3 regions of the Micromonospora sp. DT48 genome follow, and region 1 is predicted to be linked to each of the others. Evidence: riboswitches for the same ligand, from Rfam matches in the RefSeq annotation. Region 1 holds a riboswitch; each other region holds the start of a gene.
The links. A riboswitch is a leader RNA that binds a small molecule or an ion and turns the genes downstream of it on or off. The one in region 1 is predicted to bind cyclic di-AMP.
Positions count from the first base shown of each region.

Region 2: it holds a riboswitch for cyclic di-AMP, as region 1 does, so the genes downstream of both, ACLQ2S_RS15775 (coiled-coil domain-containing protein) here and ACLQ2S_RS21315 (C39 family peptidase) in region 1, are expected to answer to the same signal.
Region 3: it holds a riboswitch for cyclic di-AMP, as region 1 does, so the genes downstream of both, ACLQ2S_RS06025 (coiled-coil domain-containing protein) here and ACLQ2S_RS21315 (C39 family peptidase) in region 1, are expected to answer to the same signal.

Region 1 is NZ_JBNCLE010000018.1:70,840-75,090, reverse strand. It holds gene ACLQ2S_RS21325 (hypothetical protein) at 1-4, shown strand, start outside; gene ACLQ2S_RS21320 (hypothetical protein) at 187-945, shown strand; cyclic di-AMP (ydaO/yuaA leader) riboswitch at 1,224-1,364, shown strand; gene ACLQ2S_RS21315 (C39 family peptidase) at 1,586-2,467, shown strand; gene ACLQ2S_RS21310 (hypothetical protein) at 2,891-3,073, shown strand; gene ACLQ2S_RS21305 (DUF952 domain-containing protein) at 3,289-3,621, shown strand; gene ACLQ2S_RS21300 (CDP-glycerol glycerophosphotransferase family protein) at 3,682-4,251, opposite strand, start outside.
Region 2 is NZ_JBNCLE010000011.1:234,834-239,084, forward strand. It holds gene ACLQ2S_RS15760 (BON domain-containing protein) at 1-3, opposite strand, end outside; gene ACLQ2S_RS15765 (hypothetical protein) at 257-670, opposite strand; gene ACLQ2S_RS15770 (STAS domain-containing protein) at 1,179-1,544, shown strand; gene ACLQ2S_RS15775 (coiled-coil domain-containing protein) at 1,647-2,750, opposite strand; cyclic di-AMP (ydaO/yuaA leader) riboswitch at 2,757-2,888, opposite strand; gene ACLQ2S_RS15780 (cation diffusion facilitator family transporter) at 3,039-3,956, opposite strand; gene ACLQ2S_RS15785 (HelD family protein) at 4,047-4,251, opposite strand, start outside.
Region 3 is NZ_JBNCLE010000006.1:19,099-23,349, forward strand. It holds gene ACLQ2S_RS06015 (metal-sensitive transcriptional regulator) at 1-219, shown strand, start outside; gene ACLQ2S_RS06020 (YibE/F family protein) at 502-1,848, shown strand; cyclic di-AMP (ydaO/yuaA leader) riboswitch at 2,015-2,145, shown strand; gene ACLQ2S_RS06025 (coiled-coil domain-containing protein) at 2,150-3,166, shown strand; gene ACLQ2S_RS06030 (carbonic anhydrase) at 3,281-3,982, opposite strand; gene ACLQ2S_RS06035 (helix-turn-helix transcriptional regulator) at 4,180-4,251, shown strand, end outside.

The DNA of each region.
Region 1 (4,251 bases):
CTGACCCGCGCGACCTACCCGTCGCGTCCGCCCGGCGCCGCACCGCGAACCCTCGCCGACAGCAGGGTGCCCGCGCCCGCGCCGAGCCCACCAGCCCGTGCCGCCCACGTCGGCGTCGAGGCTCACCATCACGATCCGCTGCCGGTACGGCCACCGGCGTCGTACCGATCTCCCCGAGGTGCTGACATGGAGAAGACCGTTCTGTACCAGTTCCTGATTGAGGTGCCACGCGCCGCCGCCATCTGGTCGGTCCTGCTGGTGATCGCACTGGGCGTACTCACCGTGCTGGTCGCGCGCCCCGAGCCGACCGGGCCGGTGGAGCAACCCGACGACCAGGACGCGACCCGCGCCGCTATCGAGGAGGCCGACCTGCGCCGGTATGCCGGGGAGGTGGCCGTGGCGGCAGCCGGCGCGGCGCAGAACGCCGACCGGCGACGTGCCGCGTGGCGGATCGCCCAGACGGAACTGGACCGGGCCTGGGCCGCGTACGACGAGGCGGAGGCCGCGGCCCGTCGACTGGCCGCTGTCACCGGACTGCCGACCCCGCGTACCCCCCGAACCCCCGCCGAGTACGCGGCCCGCGAGCGCTGGCTACGCCGTGCCGCGATGGCGGCCCACTGGCGCGGCGACCTGACCGCCCGGCAACTCAGCGACGTGCTGGCCGCCCGCGCCGGTTGGGATCCCCGACGTCACCCCGCCGAGCAGGAGGTGATCCTGGCCCGGGTGGTACGCGACAACCGCCTGGCCGCCTACCGGTCGGCCGCCCAACGGGAGCGTGACCTGTGGCGGGCGGCGGAACTGGCCACCGAGGCGGCCCGGACGTTGTCCGCCGAGGCGTACGCGGCAGCCGAGCGCCTCCGGCCGAACCGGCTGACCGTCCCCGAGCGGGTCGTCGTCCGGCGCCCCGGGCCGATGGTGCGCTGGCGGCCGGCGCGGCTGAGCTGAAATTTCGTGAGCTGACTCACAGATGCCGAAAAATCGGTCACTCTTCGTAGTCGAGTCGATTGCTGCAACAAAACCTGTCGGCATTGTTGACGACCCGTCCGGTTCCCGCCGGAAGGTACCGGAAATGCTGTCGGTCCTATTGAGCGACGCCAGTTCCCCGATACCCGGAAATTGCTCCACTGGATCATGTTTAAGCAGGTCAGGCCCGGTTGGCTGCGAGTCGTGCGACCAGTAGTGTCAGCGCGTCCGGTGCGGTAACCGATCGCAGGTGGCGACGCCGTACCGACCCGCTCAATCGTGAACTCACGAACCGGGGACCCACTGCACCACTGGGGTGAATCCGCGAGCCTCGGCCCGCGGTAGGGCGTCTTCCCGCCCGAATCCGTCAGCTAACCCGGTAGGCGGTGATGGAAGGAGTTCCAACCCTCGTGCGGTTTAATGTGATCCCCCTGTTCTCCCGCCTCCACGGCACCGCGGTGCCCGCGCTCGCCAGCCCGATCACTGCGAGCTGACCTCCGGTCGCCGCCGCCCGGTTTCCGGGCGTACCCCTGAACGGCCTGTCCCGCTCACCCCGGGCGGCCGTCGGCGTGCCCACGCCGACCCGGCCGCCAGAGCCGGTGTGCCGTTCTCCCCTCAGCCCGTGGAGGAATCCGTGAAGCACACCCTTTCCCGTCGGCTCCGCCGGCTGGTCACCGAACGTCCGTACCAGATCGTCGCCGGCTCTGCCGTCGCACTCGTCCTGGCCACCGGCACCGGCGCTGCCCTGGCCGGTACCGGGACCACCCCCGCCCCCACGCAGGCCGCGACCGCCGCCGACCCGCACGATGACGCCACGGTGGCGCCGAGCCGGGAGCAGCGGGCCGAGGCCGCGCCGTCTCCCGCCGCAGCGAGCAGCGCGGCACCCAGCAGTGCCGCACCGGCCAGCGCGGCGCCCTCCCCGTCGCCGTCGCCGAAACCCCGCTCGGCCACCCCGGATCCGGACCTGACCGTCAAGAAGACGGCGCCGAAGCCACCGGCGACCAAAATCCTCGCGTACGACCACCAGGCCCAGATCAACGGCTACTACTGCGGCCCCGCCGCCGTACGCAACGCGCTCAGCGCGGCCGGTATCGCCCGCACCCAGGACGCCCTGGCCAGCCAGCTCGGCACCACGTTCGCGGGCACCAACTCGGCCGAGGACACCACCCGCGTCCTCAACGCCATCGTCAAGGGCAAGCCGTACAAGACCACGATGATCCGTGGCGGTGCGGCCACCCCGGCCCAGATGGACCAGCTCCAGGCGGATGTCGTCGCCGCCGTCACCGACGGTCGGGGCGTCGTGGTGAACGTCGCCGGTACCGCCACCGACACCGACGGCCGCTGGCACTCCTTCCCCGGCGGCCACTACGTCGCCGTGGTCGGCTACAAGGACTCCGGTCGCCTGGTGAAGATCGCCGACTCGGCCGACGCCTCGTACCCGTCGTACTGGCTCAGCACCATCGACCTCGCCAACTGGGCCGCCACCCGTGGTTACTCGGCCTGACCGCGCCTGGCCCTAGCCCCGGAAAGCCCTCGGCCGACAGGTCGGGGGCTTTCCGGTCGGTGCGGCAGGCGCACGGCCGCCGAGTTCGCCGGGTAGCCGGGCCGCCGGGCCACCCGGAGCGCCGGGCCGCCGGTCCGCCGGTCCCGCGTCCGGTCCGCCCGCCGCGCTGCCGGTCCCGCGTCCGGTCCGCCCGCCGCGCTGCCGGTCCCGCGTCCGGTCCGCCCGCCGCGCCCGCAAGCCCCAGATCATGGACAGTTGCCGTTCGTCACGAACGGCAACTGTCCATGATCTCGTTGGGGCGTGGGCGTGGGCGTGGGCGTGGGCGTGGGCGTGGGCGTGGGCGTGGGCGTGGGCGTGGGCGTGGGCGTTGGGTGGGACGATCACCTGTGACATCGACGGTCGGCACGCGTGCGAGGGGTGACCATGGGGGAGCGGGAACCGTACGCGGGGGTGGCGACGACCTTCGACACGGCCGCGGAGTTGTACGAGCGGGCCCGGCCCGGCTATCCGGAGCGGTTGTTCGCCGATCTGGCCGAGACGGCCGGACTGGTGACCGGGGCGGGAACTGGCCAACGTGGCGCGCCGCGTGCTTGCCGGTTGTGGTGAGGTACGCGTCGTGACTACCCGGCCGAGGAGTACCTGAGCCTGCTCTCCACGTACTCCAATCACATCGCCGCCGCGCCCTGGCAGCGGCGGACGCTGTTCGACGGGATCCGGGAGATGATCGCCGCCCGTCCGGGCGGGACCGTACGCAAGCACTACCTGAACACCCTCCAACTCGCCGTACGCCTCGACTGAGGGCCCTCTGGCAGCATGGCGAGATGCTGATCTACAAGATCCTGCTGCCCGATGAGTGGGCCGAGTTCCAGGCCGCCGGCCGGTTCGACGGCTCACCGTTCGACCGGGACAGTGGTTTCATCCACTGCTCGTCGCGAACCCAACTGGCCGCCACGGCGGCGCGGGTCTTCGGCGACCAGCCACATCTCGTCGTCGCCGCGCTCGACGCGTCCCTGCTCGCGGATGTGCTGCGGTGGGAGGACGCCCCGAACGGCGGTCCGTTCCCGCACGTCTATGCGGCGCTACCAGCCGCAGCAGTCGTCGGGGTGTATCCGGTTGCCGGTGTCACCCGGGTGGACGCCGAGGTGCCCCGTTGAGTACCCGCGCGGTCCGCCCATGATCCGACCACCGCACGCTGACGGTGCGACCCGACGACCTCAGGTGGTCCGGGACAGGGGTGCCTCGGCTGCGGCGCGTGGTGTCGGCGCGTTCCAGGCCGGATCCAGTTCGCGTCGGGCGGCGGCCAGGAACACCTCGGCGTACGACTCGGCGGGGAAGTCACCCAGGTAACGGCGGCGGGTGGCCCAGCGGGCCTCGGCGAGCGGATCGGTGTCGAGCAGCCGGGTCAGCACGTCGTCCAGGTTGGTCATGTCCCGGCGTAGCACGTAGCCGGCGGCGGCCAGCGGGAAGCGTTGCTCGAACCGGTCCCCGTCGGCGTCCATGTTCGTCACCGCGTACGGCTTGCCGGAGTAGAGCCAGTCGGAGACCACCCCGGAGACGTCGGAGACCAGCGCGTCCGCGCGGTTGACCGAGTCGGTGAGGGTGAGCCGGCTCGCCGCCGCGCCGTAGAGGTGCTCCCGGCCGGTGCGGGTCCGGTCGGCGGCGAGCAGGTCGTGCAGCCGGGCCAGTTGCCGGGCCGAGGCCGGGTTCTGCGCCGTGTAGGGGTGGGCGCGCAGGATGACCGTGGCTCCCCGGTCCAGCAGGCGCCGCAGCAGCGTCTCCGCCAC
Region 2 (4,251 bases), on a different contig from region 1:
CATCGGTCGCTCCCTTCTCGCCAGGGTGGCGCGACCGGTGCGTCCGCACGCCCGCACCGGCACGGTATGGCCCGCACCGGCACGGCGTCGTTGCGTCGGGCATCGTCTGCGTGCCGGCTTGGGCCGTCCGCGTCGGGCTTCGCCCGGCCGGCGTGGCGCGGGCGCGCGTCGGCGACCAGGTCCGCCGTGACCGAGCCTGGTTACCGTCCGGGTGAATCGGCCTCATCCGGATCGGACGAGGACTCGCCGGGGAGCGTCAGTTGGCGGGGCTGGTCGGGTCGGCGGGGGAGTCGGGCCGGTCCACGTCGACGAACTCGATGTCCTCCAGGGCACGGTCACGGCCTCCGGCGGCGCGTGCGGCGGTACCGGCCGCCCAGCCGACCGCGGCACCGACCAGGGCGGCGCCGATCAGCAGCGTCCAGGGCAGCGCCGGTCGGCGTCCGGCGAGTGCGTCGAAGGCGCGGCTGGCGCGGTGGCGCGCCTCCTCGGCGGCCGACTCGACCAGGTCACCGGCGTCGCCCGCGAAACCGGCGGAGTTGTGCCGGGCGGTGCGGGCGGTGTCGCGGATGCTGTCACCGGCGTTGTTCACCGCCGAGACGAGGTGGTGCCACGCCTGGTCGGCGATCCGCTCCGGCTTGCTGCGGCGCTCCAGCAGATGAGTCCCGAACATGTTGTTCCCTCCATCGACGATGCCGGCCCCGGTGCACGCGTCAGCCGTCGGGCGTCGTCCGGCCCGGCGGCGGTTCGCATTCGAGGCTGTGCCCGCCCCGCCGTGGCCGCAAACCACCGACTCACGCCGCGATCGGCACTTCTCGGGCGGTCCGGCCCCGGTCGTGCGGACATGAGTCGTCCGCCACGTCATGGGGGTCACACGTGATGGTACGCACGCAACGGCGACCATCACTCTTCGCGCGCAGGTCAGGTTGGGTCCGTGGGGCCACGCCGGAAACTCCGGGATGCGGCGGGGGTGGCCACTCCCCGCTACCCTGGTTCGACGGCGTCGGCGGTGTCGAACGCCGAGGAAAGGTCAATAAAGTTCGGATATGGGCGATTTGACGTGCCCTCATCCGTGAATTGCTCATCCCGAGGGGTGGCGACCGAGGCCGTCGAAGGAATACTGTCGGTCGCGGCCCGCGTACTGATGAGGCGCCCGTCGTCGGGCGAGTGGAGGTGCTCGCGTGAGCCTGTCGATCCTGCAGACGGTTCGGCCCGGTGGTGTCATCGAGATCGCCCCTCGGGGCGAGATCGACGTCGACACCGCGTACGAGGTTAAAGAGGCCATCGCCGAGGTGCTGGCCAAGGGACGTCCAGCCCGGATCGAGCTCAACATGCGGCTGGTCACCTTCATCGACTCCGTGGGCATCAGCGCCATGGTCGCCGGCTTCCAGACCGCCGAGGTCAGCGGGGTGAAGCTGGTCGTCACCGAGCCGAGCCGGTTCGTGCACCGGCAGCTCTGGGTGACCGGCCTGCTCGGCCTCTTCGGCGCGCCCGAGCCCTACTACGCCGGAGCCGCCACGGCCCCCGAGGTGCTACCCGGGGCCTGACGACCCGTCGGCCCGGTCAGGCCGCGTCGAGGCGGTCAGCGAAACGTCGAACGCCTCGGTGACCGCCAGGCGGTCACCGAGGCGTAGCCGTCGGCGAGGAACTCAGTACACCGACAGGTGGACGTGGTTGGTGTGGTCGCTGGACGGGTCACCCCGACCGCCGCTGTACGACTTCCAGCCGCTGCTGGGCAGCCAGATCTGCTTGTACCAGATCACGTAGAGCACGGCGAGCCGGTCGGCGTTGTTCACGAAGTACGCCGCCAGGTTGTTGCCGTAGGTCCGGTCGCCGCCGGTCGCGACCCCGCCGAAGCCGTTCTTCTGGGCCGCGAAGTCACAGGCCCGGCCCTTCGGGTGCTCGCCGGAGCCGCCGGAGCGGTAGCAGGAGACGTACCGGGTGAAGCCGGCCGCCTTGGCCTGCTTCAGCGCGTGCAGGGTGCGCGGGGTGATGCAGCCGTTGGCCGGGGTGGGGTCGTTGACGCTGCACGACTCGGCCGGCCACGACCCGTCGGAGTTGCGTGGAGCGGGCTTGGCGGTGGGGCTCGACCCGCCGCTGCGTGAGGGTGAGCGGGCGGCCCGTTCGGCGGCCTCGGCCCGCTCGGCGGCCTTGTCGCGTTCGATGGCCACGGTCAGCGCCCGCTCGGCCTGCTCCTTGCGCTTGGCCATCACGGCCACCTGCTTGCGTTGCTCCTGGATCTCCGCGTCCAGGGCCCGCTTGGTGGCGCTGACCTCGTCCCGGGCGTTCTGGAGTTCACGCAGCGCGCGGTCGGAGTTGGCGGCCACCGCGTCCAGCGCCGCCGCCCGATCCATGAAGCCGGCCGGCGACCCGCTGTTGAGCAGTGCCGACGCGGCTCCCAGTCGCCCGGTGCGGTACGCCTGCGCGGCGATCTCGGCGACCTTGGTGCCCCGCTCGGCGACCTGGACCTCGGTCGTCTTGAGCTGCTCGGCGAGTTGCTTCTGGCGCTTGACCGACCGGTCGAGCGCGGTCTTGGCGTCGAGGTAGCCCTTGCTGGCGGCCTCCAACTGGGCCCGCAGCGCCGGGGTGCCACCCTCGTCGTCCACGTCACCCGGTGCCGCCGCCCGCACTGGCTGCGGGGCCGCGGTGGCTGGGGCGAAGGGGGCCAGCGCCACGCCGAGGGTGACGGCGAGCGCGGCGGCGATCAGGGCCGCCGTACGGGCGGCCGGTCTTACCGTTGCCACTGCTGGCATGTGCACATGTCCTTCCGTCAGCCGCCGACCGGGTTAGCTGACGGGTTCGGGACGGAAGATCCCTACCGCTGACGCGGATACACCCCAGGAACATGGTTCCCCGGTTCGCCCTGGTGGGCGATTAGGCGGCGGCCGCCGCCGGCGCCGGTGGGCGCCGCCTGGCGGAGGCCGGGTCCGAGCCTACCGGTGCCTCTGTGACCGGTGCAGCTGCTGTTACTCCTGGTGTTCAGTTGTTGACTAGTAGAACAGACAAAAACGGACAATAATCCCTTTTCGGGAATGCGCTCGTCACCAGCGGGCGGCACCGCAGTCTCCAGGATCCGAGCGCGGCTCGATCTGGAGGGTCGCGTGCTCGATCTGGAAGTCCTCGTGCAGTGCCGCGCGAGCCGCCGCGAGCACGGCCCCGACGTCGGTGCCCGGCGTGATGGTCAAATGTGCCGAGGCGACCTCCATGCCGGAGGTCAGCGTCCAGACGTGCAGGTCGTGCACCCCGGCCACCCCGGGCACCGCGGCCAGCCGGTCGTGTACCGCGGTGACCTGAAGGTGCTCCGGTGCGGCCTGGACCAGGATGCGCACCGCCGCCCGTCCCAGCCGCCACGTCCGGGGCAGGATGAACCCGGCGATCGCGACCGCCACCAGCGGATCGGCCCACCACCAGTCGGTCGCGGCGATCAGCAGGGCGGACGCGATCACGCCCAGGGAGCCGAGCAGATCGCCCAGCACCTCCAGGTAGGCCCCGCGCAGGTTGATGCTCTCCCGTGCCCCCGGGCGCAGGAGGGCGAAGGCGGCGACGTTGGCGAGCAGGCCGAGGGTCGCCACCACCAGTACCGGGCCGGTGAGCACCTCGGGGGGATCGCCGAACCGGCGGGCCGCCTCGATCACCACGTACACCGCGACGCCGGAGAGCAGCACGGCGTTGGCCAGGGCCGCGAGCACCTCCAGCCGGTACAGCCCGAAGGTGCGTTGCGGATCGGTGTTGGCCCGGCGTGTGGCGGCGACGGCCGCGAGGGCCATTCCGATGCCCAGCACGTCGGTGAACATGTGCCCGGCGTCGGAGAGCAGGGCCAGCGAACCGGTTCGCAGTGCGGTGCCGGCCTCGATCACCATCAGCGTGCTGAGTAGGGCAAACGCTGCCCACAGTCGGCCAGAGTGGCGGTGTGCGGCGTTCGACACCGCAGCGTGGTGGTGGTCATGGCCGGTGCCCACCCAGACACCTTGCGCCGTCCGTCGGGCGGCGGGCAGATCTATGCCAACATCGCTATGTGTGCAATCGTCGGGTGGGTTCGACGCGTGGTCTCACCCGGTCGGGTCGACGGTGGTCAGCCGCTGGGTGGCCCGGGACAGCGCGACGTAGAGCGTCCGGACACCGGAGCCCGGCTCCGCCCGGATCTCACTCGGCGCGACCAGCACCACCCCGTCGTACTCCATGCCCTTGGCCTCCAGGCTGGTCACCACCTGCAACCGCTCCCCGCCGAGCGCGCCCAGCCAGGCCGCGACCTGA
Region 3 (4,251 bases), on a different contig from region 1:
CAGGTGCGCGGCATCGAGAAGATGGTCGACGAGGACCGCTACTGCATCGACGTGCTGACCCAGATCTCCGCCATCCAGGCCGCCCTGGACAAGGTCGCCCTCGGCCTGCTCGACGGGCACGCCCGGCACTGCATGCACGAGGGCGCCGCCGAGGGGCGTGCCGACGAGATGGCGACCGAGATGATGGCCGCCGTGGGCCGCCTGATGAAGCGCGGCTGACCCCGACCCGACTCACCGACGCACCCCTCGCGACCTGCGTCGGAATACCGGGCTGGTTACCATTCGCACACGATGGCCAGCCGAAATCCGCGCCTCGCGGCCCGAGGTCGCTGTCGGGCGTACGCCCGCACGGCTGCCACGACTCCACCGGCACCTCACGGTACGCAGCCACCCAGCCACGTTCAGGCCATCCCGGCTGCCCTACGGAATCTGTCGTCGGGCGGCACTGAACCGTCTCGCCCATCGACACGTACTCAGCCCTGAATCGTTGGGAGACAATGAATGGGCGCCGACCACACCCGTTCCGCGCCGCCCACCCCGCCCGGGGTGCGGCGGATACTCGTCGTGACGGTGGTCCCCCTCTTCCTGGCCACCCTGGTCGCCGCCCTCGTGCTCTGGCCCCGGGACGCACCCCGCCCCGAGGCCGCCGACGACACCCCCCGCTACCACGGCACGGTCACCCGGGTGGTCACCGAGCCCTGCCCGCCCAACCCGGCGGTGCCCGAGGGCACGCCGACCACCGCGGCAGGGCCCTGCGGCACGGTCACCGTACGGGTGCAGACCGGCCCGGACGCCGGCCAGGAGGTGCAGACGCCCATCCCGACCGGACCCGGAGCGCCCCGGATCGACGTCGACGACGACATCATCCTGGTCTCGCTGAGCGATCCGGAGGATCCCTCGGTCAGCAACTACAACATCGCCGAGCACCAACGCGGAAAGCCGCTGGTGTGGCTGGCCGTCCTCTTCGCCGCCGCCATCGTCGCCTTCGGGCGGCTGCGCGGGCTGGCGGCGCTGGGTGGTCTCGCCGCCAGCTTCGCCATCCTGTTGACCTTCGTGCTGCCCGGGATCAGCGCCGGTAGTCCGCCGCTCGTGGTCGCCATCGTCGGCGCCTCGTTGATCATGTTCGTGGTGCTGTACCTGACCCACGGCATATCCGCCCAGACCTCGGTGGCCGTGCTCGGCACGCTCGCCAGTCTGGTGCTCACCGGGCTGCTCGGGCTGGCCGCGACCGGGGCCACCCACCTGACCGGGTTCGGTAGCGAGGACGCCACCACCCTGTCCATGTTCCGCGCCGACGTCGACCTGCACGGCCTGCTGCTGGCCGGCATCATCATCGGCTCGCTGGGGGTGCTCGACGACGTCACGGTCACCCAGGCCGCCGCGGTCACCGAGCTGCGCCACGCCAACCCGAACTACACCCGCCGGGAGCTGTACCGCTCGGCCACCCGGGTCGGGCGCGCGCACATCGCCTCGGTGGTCAACACCATCGTGCTGGCGTACGCGGGCGCCTCGCTGCCGCTCCTGCTGCTGTTGACCGCCGACTCCCGCGCGCTGGGTCAGATCGTGACCAGCGAGTTCCTCACCACGGAGATCGTCCGCAGCGTGGTGGCCACCCTCGGCCTGATCGCCGCGGTGCCGCTGACCACCGCGCTGGCCGTGCTGGTCAGCACCGCCGGGCGCGGTGCGGCCGACACCGACTCCGACAAGCCCACCCCCGTGGTTCCCCGACCCGCGCCGGACCGGGCCGAAGCGCTACACGCCCTCAGCACCCCACCCACGCGAAACACGTCCCCCGCCACCCCCTCGGGGTGGCCCGACCCGGACAGGAGCACGGACACCAAATGGTGACACTCCTCAACGTGACCGTCCCGACCCGTAGGGCTCGAAACCGTGTCGCTGGTCACTCAACGCGATTACGAAATGACGCATCTCGTCGGGTTAGGGACGTAGAAGCACAGTCGGACGGTCGGGTAACCTCACTGCCGGTCACCGCCGAAGGCGCGCACCGGCGCCTGCGGTACCACCGCCCAATCGCCGTCAGGCGAGCCGGGGACCCAGGTACGTGGGGTGAATCCGCGAGAGCGGTAGGGGCCACTTCCGTCCCGAACCCGTCAGCTAACCCGGTCGGCGGTCGATGGAAGGGAAAACAGTGACGGCACCCCTACGCCGCTGGTTGACACCCGTGGTGGCCGTGCTCGCCGCGTTCGCCGTGTTCGCCGGTCCGATGCCGGCGACGGCCGCGCCGAACGACCCCAAACCGGCGGAGCACGACGACGATCCGCCGATGCTCAACGACCTGATCGAGGCGACCACCCGGGACTACTCCAAGGCCAAGGCGAAGCTGGAGAAATCCAAGAAGCGCCAGCTCAAGTTGGCGGTCGAGGTCCGCTCGGCGCAGGCCGACCTGGACGCGCTCGCCCCGCAGGTCGCCAAGATCGCCACTCAGTCGTACCGCACCGGCCGGGTCGGCGCGATCGCCATGCTGTTGCAGAGCACCGCACCGGACTCGTTCATCCACCGGGCCTCGGCGCTGGACGAGTTGAACCTCTTCAACGACAAGAAGCTGGGCGAGGTCAACGCGATCAAGCTCCGTGCCGAGCAGGCCAAGCTCGCGCTCGACGCCGAGGTGCGCGAGCAGAAGAAGCTGACCAACGACATGGCGCGCAAGAAGAGCGAGGCGGAGAAGTCGCTCCGGCTGGTCGGCGGTGTCGGCCTGACCGGCGGGCTGGTGGACGCCACCTCCCCGGTGGCCCGGGTCGCCCCGAACCGGGCCGCGGACGGCAGCTGGAAGCCCGAGTCGTGCAGCCAGAAGGACCCCACCACGTCGGGTTGCATCACGCCTCGGACGCTGCACATGTACAAGGAGGTCAAGCGGGCCGGATTCAACAGGTTCGTCGGCTGCTACCGCCCGGGGGACAAGTTCGAGCACCCCAAGGGCCGAGCCTGTGACTGGTCCCTGCAGAACAGCGGCTTCCGGCCGTGGCACAACAACGACACCCGGATCTACGGCAACAACCTGGCGGCCTTCCTGGTCCGCAACGCCGACCGGCTGGGCGTCTACTACGTGATCTGGAACCGGCAGATCTGGTTCGCGGCGACGGAGCGTTGGAGTTCCTACAGCGGCCCGTCCAACCACACCGACCACGTACACGTGTCACTGCTCTGACCGCTCGATCTCGACGCGACGAGGGCCGTTCCGCTGGCGGAACGGCCCTCGTCGTCAGGCATCAGGGTCAACGGGTCCGCCGGCGGTGTCACGCGGCGGCCCCGGCGGTCGCGGTCAGGGAACGGCTGCCACCGCCGCCTCGGCCAGCTCGGCCGGTTCCGCGGCCACCGTCCGCACCTCACCGGCGGCCAGCCGGTACGACATCCCGACCACCGCGCACCGCCCGGCGCCCACCTCCGCCGCGAGGGTCTCCGAGGAGGCCAGCATCGTCTCGACGGTCCGCGCGATGTGGATGTCCACGATCCCGTCCAGGTCGCGCACCCCGACCTCCCGTGCCCGGTGCAGGCTCGGCACCACCGCGTCGACCACGGCACCCAGGTGACCCGGGGGCGCGGTGGCGGTGGTCAGCGCGTCACAGGCCGCCCGGACGGCACCGCACGAGTCGTGCCCGAGCACCACCACCAGCGGCGTACGCAGCACCAGCACGGCGTACTCCACGCTGCCCAGCACCTCCGGCCCGACGGTGTGCCCGGCGGTGCGGACCACGAATAGGTCACCCAGTCCGCGATCGAAGATGATCTCGGCGGCGAGGCGGGAGTCGGAGCAGCCGACGATCACCGCGAAGGGGTGCTGTTCGTCCGCGACGGCGGCCCGCCGCCCGGCGTTCTGGTTCGGGTGCCACAGCGTGTCGGTGACGAACCGTCGGTTGCCGGCGAGCAGTTCGGCGAGGGCCTGCTGCGGGGCGCCGGGAAGATCTGCGGTGAGGAACTCGCGTTCCGGTCCGGGCTGTGGGCCGAGTGTTCCGGGTCGACTCATTCGGCTGCACCTCTTCACTGGGAGGAATGCCTGGTCATCCCGGGCCGACGCTGGTCACGGGCTGCTCTCACCGTCACACGCGGGGAGAACGTGCGTCAAGCTATACGTGATATGGATTTCATGCATTCGGGTAACCCTTGCGCACCGACCGGGTGCCACCACCAGCACGACAGAAAACGCGAATGGCAGGTCATACGATGGCGAGCATGGTGAGCACTGACGGCCGAGAAACAGCGCGAAACTGGACCTTCCTCACAAACCACGCGCAT